3 regions of the Citrobacter sp. GW821-FHT02E08 genome follow, and region 2 is predicted to be linked to each of the others. Evidence: predicted binding sites of a transcription regulator. Region 2 holds the regulator's gene; each other region holds the start of a gene.
What was found. The regulator Fur, encoded in region 2, represses iron uptake genes when iron is present. The targets are predictions, from matches to a motif close to ATAATAATGAGAACNACTATCAA.
Positions count from the first base shown of each region.

Region 1: the regulator Fur is predicted to act here: its motif matches at 1,095-1,117, upstream of AC07UY_RS07675 (TonB-dependent siderophore receptor).
Region 3: the regulator Fur is predicted to act here: its motif matches at 1,016-1,038, upstream of fhuA (ferrichrome porin FhuA).

Region 1 is NZ_JBWKVL010000004.1:239,405-241,673, reverse strand. Features, by position in the region: gene ycgR (flagellar brake protein YcgR) at 1-550, opposite strand, end outside; gene AC07UY_RS07680 (GlsB/YeaQ/YmgE family stress response membrane protein) at 753-1,007, shown strand; gene AC07UY_RS07675 (TonB-dependent siderophore receptor) at 1,144-2,269, shown strand, end outside.
Region 2 is NZ_JBWKVL010000002.1:61,427-63,695, forward strand. Features, by position in the region: gene fldA (flavodoxin FldA) at 1-413, shown strand, start outside; partial or broken gene AC07UY_RS02620 (fur leader peptide) at 623-708, shown strand; gene fur (ferric iron uptake transcriptional regulator) at 701-1,147, shown strand; gene AC07UY_RS02630 (ChiQ/YbfN family lipoprotein) at 1,245-1,577, opposite strand; gene chiP (chitoporin ChiP) at 1,627-2,269, opposite strand, start outside.
Region 3 is NZ_JBWKVL010000005.1:52,093-54,361, reverse strand. Features, by position in the region: gene mrcB (bifunctional glycosyl transferase/transpeptidase) at 1-843, shown strand, start outside; gene fhuA (ferrichrome porin FhuA) at 1,063-2,269, shown strand, end outside.

The DNA of each region.
Region 1 (2,269 bases), on a different contig from region 2:
AATGGAAAATTCCCCATTCGCCCATGTTGAGTTCAATCTGAGAAAACCGCATTCCCTCCTTCAACCCTTCGGGTTTGGCGCCTTCCAGCAATGCGCCCATGCCCCCGAGAGAGAGATCGAATAAGCGAAAACGCAGCGTGCTGTTGTCCGGCATTTTTGCTGAGCAGACGTAGGGAGGATGCAGCGGGGCGCAGATACGGAAATATTCGCGTCGTTGTACGAACCACAGGGTGGGCGGTAGCGCAGTGATAAACGCCGGAAGCTGCTGGTATTCACCGCTCTGCAACTGCGGTAGCGTAAATTCGACTTTCGCGCCCTGCGTTTCGGCGGTAATGGTTATTTGTCTGGCGCGCTGAGCCGCAAGGTTTTCATTCTCCTGACTGCCGAAATCCATCACCAGACTCTCCGGGCTGACCGCGAGAATTTTGCTGATGAACTGGCCTCCTGACCATGAAATGCGTAACGGAACCTGATTCTTATTGAGGTCACGAAGAACGCCTAACACCGCCAATGGATTTTGTTTCAGGAACTGCTCATGGTAATGACTCACGCCTAATGACTCCTGGATACCTGACAGACTGTCGTCAGTTATCGGCATTGCGCGACAGAACTTAATACAAATGGGTGAAATTTTTTTTCAAACTGAACGAATTAAGGCGGCGTCCAAAAGCGCAGAATCGTGGCTTGCCTATACTTAGGGTGCGAGTGCAAGAACGTCTTGCGCATGCGTTCACTGGAAAGAGGGCCTGAAAATGGGAATTATTGCCTGGATTGTTTTTGGTCTGATTGCAGGTGTTATCGCCAAACTGATCATGCCGGGCCGTGATGGTGGAGGTTTTTTCCTGACCTGCATTCTCGGTATCGTGGGTGCAGTTGTCGGTGGATGGTTGGCGACCATGTTTGGCATTGGCGGCAGTATCAGTGGATTCAATTTGAATAGTTTCCTGGTGGCCGTCGTTGGTGCGATTCTTGTGCTGGGCGTCTTTCGACTCCTGCGGCGAAATTAACAGAACGGCTCCTGCGGGGGCCGTTTTTCTTTCTGCAGGTTCCGTAACCGCAGGAATGTAAAGGGGAAGGGATAGCTTGATTTGTTAATGAAAATGCGAATAATTGTCGTTCCATTTCTCATGTAATAATTCACCCATGAAAACCACCCATTGTTTTACGTTGCGCGCGCTCTCTGGATGTATCACCCTGGCACTGACACTCCCGTCTTATGCCGAAGAATCAACCATTGTCGTGACGGCCGCCGGTCAGGAGAGTCTGCTGCCCGCCTGGACCAACAGCGCCACCAAGTCGGCCGTGCCGGAAAGCAAAACGCCGCAGGTCATTAACACCATCGACAGTAAAGAGATCGAACAGCGTCATGCGAACTCAGTGAATGAGATCCTACGCTACGCACCGGGCGTTTCTACGGAGGTGCGGGGCAGTACTTCGTACATGAGCGAGTACAAAATTCGTGGCTTTACGGTCGAGCAGGAGTACTACAACGGCTTACAACTCCCCTATAACGTGACCGGCAATACCAAAGCGCGGATCGATCCCCTGATGATTGAAAGCGTGGATATTCTGAAAGGTCCGGCATCGGTGCTTTATGGGAATGGATCGCCTGGTGGGCTGGTTAACATCCAGGGGAAAAAGCCGCAAGCGGAACAAAAAACGGAAATGGGCTTTACGACCGGGACCCGCAATCTGAAAGAGGGTTATCTGGATTCGACAGGGCAAATCAGCGACAGCGACTGGAATTACCGTCTGCTGGGCAAAGCCACGGAAGGCGACGATCAGCCGCACACCACCCGTTATGAAAACTATCTGGTGGCGCCCTCTGTCACCTGGCAGCCGGATAATAAAACACGGCTGACCATCGATGCGCTGGCGCAGAACACGCCGTCGTTGTCACCTTCCAACCCGCTGCCCATTGCCTATTTGCGCTCAGGGTATGCCGATTCCCGTGACTATGCCGGGGACGAGTGGAGCGGTTTCAAACAGCGGCAATGGATGCTGGGGTACAGTTTTGAACACCAGTTTGACAGCGGCTGGGGCTTTACGCAGAAAGCCCGCTATTTTGATGTCGATACCCATCAGCGCAGCGTCTACTCAACCGGGAATGGCACGAATCCGGTGTGGGAGTTAAACCGTTTTGCCTACACCACCGATGAAGATCTGAAGAGCTTTAATATTGACAACCAGGTGACCAAAACCCTTGAGCTGGGTGACTGGAAACACCATTTGCTGGCGGGTTTTGACTACCAAAAACTCGATAGCCATT
Region 2 (2,269 bases):
GTAAAGAAGACCTGGAAGGGTATGACATTCTGCTGTTAGGTATTCCGACCTGGTACTACGGTGAAGCACAGTGCGACTGGGATGACTTCTTCCCTACCCTCGAAGACATTGATTTCAATGGTAAACTGGTGGCTCTGTTTGGTTGCGGCGATCAGGAAGACTACGCAGAATACTTCTGCGATGCGCTGGGCACCATCCGCGACATTATCGAACCGCGCGGCGCAACCATCGTAGGCCACTGGCCAACTGCAGGCTATCACTTCGAAGCCTCTAAAGGTCTTGCTGATGACGATCATTTTGTCGGTCTGGCTATCGACGAAGACCGTCAGCCGGAATTGACCGCTGAGCGCGTTGAAAAATGGGTTAAACAGATTTCTGCCGAACTTCATCTCGACGAAATCATCAACGCCTGATTTCGTGCGGCGCAGAAACCATCTGCGCCGCATCAATAAATAAAATCAATCAAAATAATTGCTACAAATTTGTAACTTTCCTGCCCATCCCTGTACAATGTTCGGGTGTTATTCTGGTATTGCACAGTGTGATTGTTGGCAGTACCACGTTTTGATTAATAATATTTGCCCGAGGCTTGCAGTTTTCATTTAGACATGGCAGTTCTATAATGATACGCATTCTCTCAAGTGCAATTTCTGTCACTTCTTTAATGAAGTGAATCGTTTAGTAACAGGACAGATTCCGCATGACTGACAACAATACCGCATTAAAGAAGGCTGGCCTGAAAGTAACGCTTCCTCGTTTAAAAATTCTGGAAGTTCTTCAGGGACCGGATAACCATCACGTCAGTGCGGAAGATTTGTATAAACGTCTGATCGACATGGGTGAAGAAATTGGTCTGGCGACCGTGTATCGCGTGCTGAACCAGTTCGATGACGCCGGTATCGTGACCCGCCACAATTTTGAAGGCGGTAAGTCCGTTTTTGAGCTGACTCAACAGCATCATCATGATCATCTTATTTGCCTCGATTGTGGCAAAGTGATTGAGTTCAGCGATGATTCTATCGAAGCGCGTCAACGTGAAATTGCGACTAAGCATGGTATTCGTTTAACCAACCATAGCCTCTATCTTTACGGTCACTGCGCTGAAGGCGATTGCCGCGAAGACGAACACGCGCACGACGCAAAGTAATATGCCCCCAAAGAGCCAACCACGCGGTTGGCTTTTTTATGCCCATAAAAAAGACCCGCTATCAAAGCAGGTCTTTTTCCCCTTCCGGTAAGTACATTTACTGTACTGTGTTTTTACTGCGAATTTCTTTCCAGATTTTGTCACAATCGGCTTGTACCGCCTGACCATTGCCCGTACGTGTCGCCTGAATACATTGCTGGTAATCCAGTACCCGCACGCTCTCTTCGTTAGCAAACTGCTTATGCTGGTCTTCTTTTTTCAGCACATTTAATACGCTTTGGCAGGCTTCGATTTTTTCCGGTGAACCTTGCGCGGTGTTAATACATGCGCTGTATGCCTCTTTAAGGCGGCTATCTTCCTTAGGTGCAGGAGATTGCGAGCAGGCCACCAGACCTGACGCCATAATGGCGATGAGTAACATTTTTTTCATACAACGGTCCTCAACGATGCGGCAGAGAAATACCCTGCCGCGACTGGCATCAGAAAATAGTGAATGGGGCGATAACCATGAACTTCACGTCACGCTCATCCTGGAAGATGTTGCCATAACCACCGCTCCAGCTCGGGATATTGGAGTGGTTGTCATACTCGGTGAAGTGCAGTTTAAACATGGTGCCTTTGGCACGTCCTTCCTGCATGGTATAAACCGCATCAAGACTGTAGGAGGATTCTTCGATGGTTTTGTTTTTGTCGTAGAACGCATCCGGGTTGCTCTGCCAGGTAGCCGGTTTGGCATCCCAGGCGTAGACGTACGACGCACCCAGCGCCATACCTGGCAGATTCCAGTTCTTCAGGTCATACATCGCGCCGAAGAAGACCGCTTTTTCGCCGTTGGCGTTAAAGTCGGAACGGTTATCCCACCAGACATCCAAACGACCGTTTGAGGAGGCATAGGTCGGCGTCATACGCTGCAAGAAGTAGCCCTGCTGCCCGTCCGCTTTCACCCAGGTTCCTTCCAGACGCAGATCGACCACTTCCGCCACTTTGTAACCGAAAGTCAGTGCCTGCAACCATGCAGTGCCGTCATAGATGTCGTTCACACTGCGATCATCAACTTTATCGCGTGCGCCGTAGAACTGGTAACTGGTGGTAAACGGATTCCCGCCCAGATCGAATTTGTAA
Region 3 (2,269 bases), on a different contig from region 2:
CTGGTGGATGCCCTGACGCGTTCAATGAACGTGCCGACGGTAAATCTGGGGATGGCGCTGGGACTGCCTGCCGTCACCGATACCTGGCTGAAGCTGGGCGCGCCGAAAGATCAGCTTAATCCGGTGCCAGCGATGCTGCTCGGGGCGTTGAACCTGACGCCAATCGAAGTCGCGCAAGCATTCCAGACGATCGCCAGCGGCGGCAACCGTGCGCCGTTGTCGGCGTTACGTTCGGTGATTGCTGAAGATGGCTCGGTGCTCTATCAGAGCTTCCCGCAGGCGGAACGCGCGGTTCCGGCACAGGCGGCCTATATGACGTTGTGGACCATGCAGCAGGTTATACAGCGTGGTACCGGACGTCAGCTGGGCGCGAAATATCCGGGACTGCATCTGGCAGGTAAAACCGGGACCACCAACAATAACGTGGATACCTGGTTTGCCGGTATTGACGGTAGCCAGGTCACGATTACCTGGGTGGGCCGTGATAATAACCAGCCAACCAAACTGTACGGCGCTAGCGGTGCGATGTCGATTTATCAGCGTTACCTGGCCAACCAGACGCCAACTCCGCTGGTGCTAACACCACCGGAAGACATTGTGGACATGGGCGTGGATTACGACGGCAACTTTGTGTGCGGCGGCGGAATGCGTACGCTCCCGGTCTGGACTACCGATCCGGATGCGCTGTGCCAGCAGGGCGAGATGATGCAACAACCGCAAACGGGCAATCCGTTTGATCAGTCCTCTCAACCGCAGCAGCAACAACAGCAACCGCCACAGCAGGAGAAGCAAGACGGTGACGGCGTCGCAGGCTGGATAAAGGATATGTTTGGCAGTAACTGATGCCCTCAAAACCCGCTTCGGCGGGTTTTCTTTTGCCGTACGGCAAGGCGATTTCACCTGATTTATTAACCCCTTCTTTTCATCTGGTTATTTCTTAACCCCTCAGTTTTCTTAGGGTCGCGTATCGCTTGCGATCTCGCCAGTATTTCGAATATTATGCTGCGGCATAATAATAATTCTCGTTCACGTTATCATTCACTTTTCATCAGAGATATACCAATGGCGCGTTTCAAAACTGCTCAGCCAACCTACTCGCTGCGTAAAATCGCAGTCGTAGTAGCCACAGCGGTTAGCGGCATGTCTGTCTATGCACAGGCAGCGGTTCAACCGAAAGAAGAAACCATTACTGTTACTGCCGCACCTGCTCCGCAAGAAAGCGCATGGGGGCCCGCAGCCACCATCGCAGCACGACAGTCCGCTACGGCGACCAAAACGGATACCCCGATTGAAAAGACGCCTCAGTCTATTTCCGTGGTGACCGCCGAAGAGATGGCGCTGCATCAGCCTAAATCTGTAAAAGAGGCGCTCAGCTACACGCCTGGCGTTGCCGTGGGCACCCGTGGCGCGTCCAACACCTATGATTACCTGATTATCCGCGGTTTCGCCGCCGATGGCCAAAGCCAGAATAACTATCTGAATGGCCTGAAGATGCAGGGTAACTTCTACAACGATGCGGTGATCGACCCCTATATGCTGGAGCGCGCTGAAGTGATGCGCGGTCCGGTTTCCGTTCTGTACGGAAAGAGCAACCCGGGCGGCTTACTGAACATGGTCAGCAAGCGTCCAACCACGGAGCCCCTGAAAGAAGTTCAGTTCAAAATGGGCACCGACAACCTGTTCCAGACCGGGTTTGACTTCAGCGATGCGCTGGATGACGATGGCGTTTACTCCTATCGTTTAACCGGCCTGGCGCGTTCCGCCGATGCGCAGCAGCAGGGCGCGGAAGAGCAGCGCTATACCATCGCGCCGTCTTTCTCCTGGCGTCCGGATGACAAAACCAACTTCACCTTCCTCTCTTACTTCCAGAACGAGCCGGAGACCGGTTACTACGGTTGGTTGCCAAAAGAGGGGACCGTGTCTGAATTGCCGAACGGTAAGCGTCTGCCTACCGATTTCAACGAAGGTGCTGACAACAATACCTACTCTCGTAACGAGAAAATGGTGGGCTACAGCTTCGATCACGAATTTAACGACACCTTTACCGTGCGTCAGAACCTGCGCTTTGCGGAAAATAAAACCTCGCAAAACAGTGTCTACGGCTATGGCGTCTGCACCGACCCGGCGAACGCGGGCAGCAAACAATGTGCGGCGCTTGCTCCGGAAGACAAAGGCCACTACCTCGCGCGTAAGTACGTTGTTGATGATGAAAAATTACAGAACTTCGCTGTGGATACCCAGTTGCAGAGTAACTTTGCGACCGGCGACG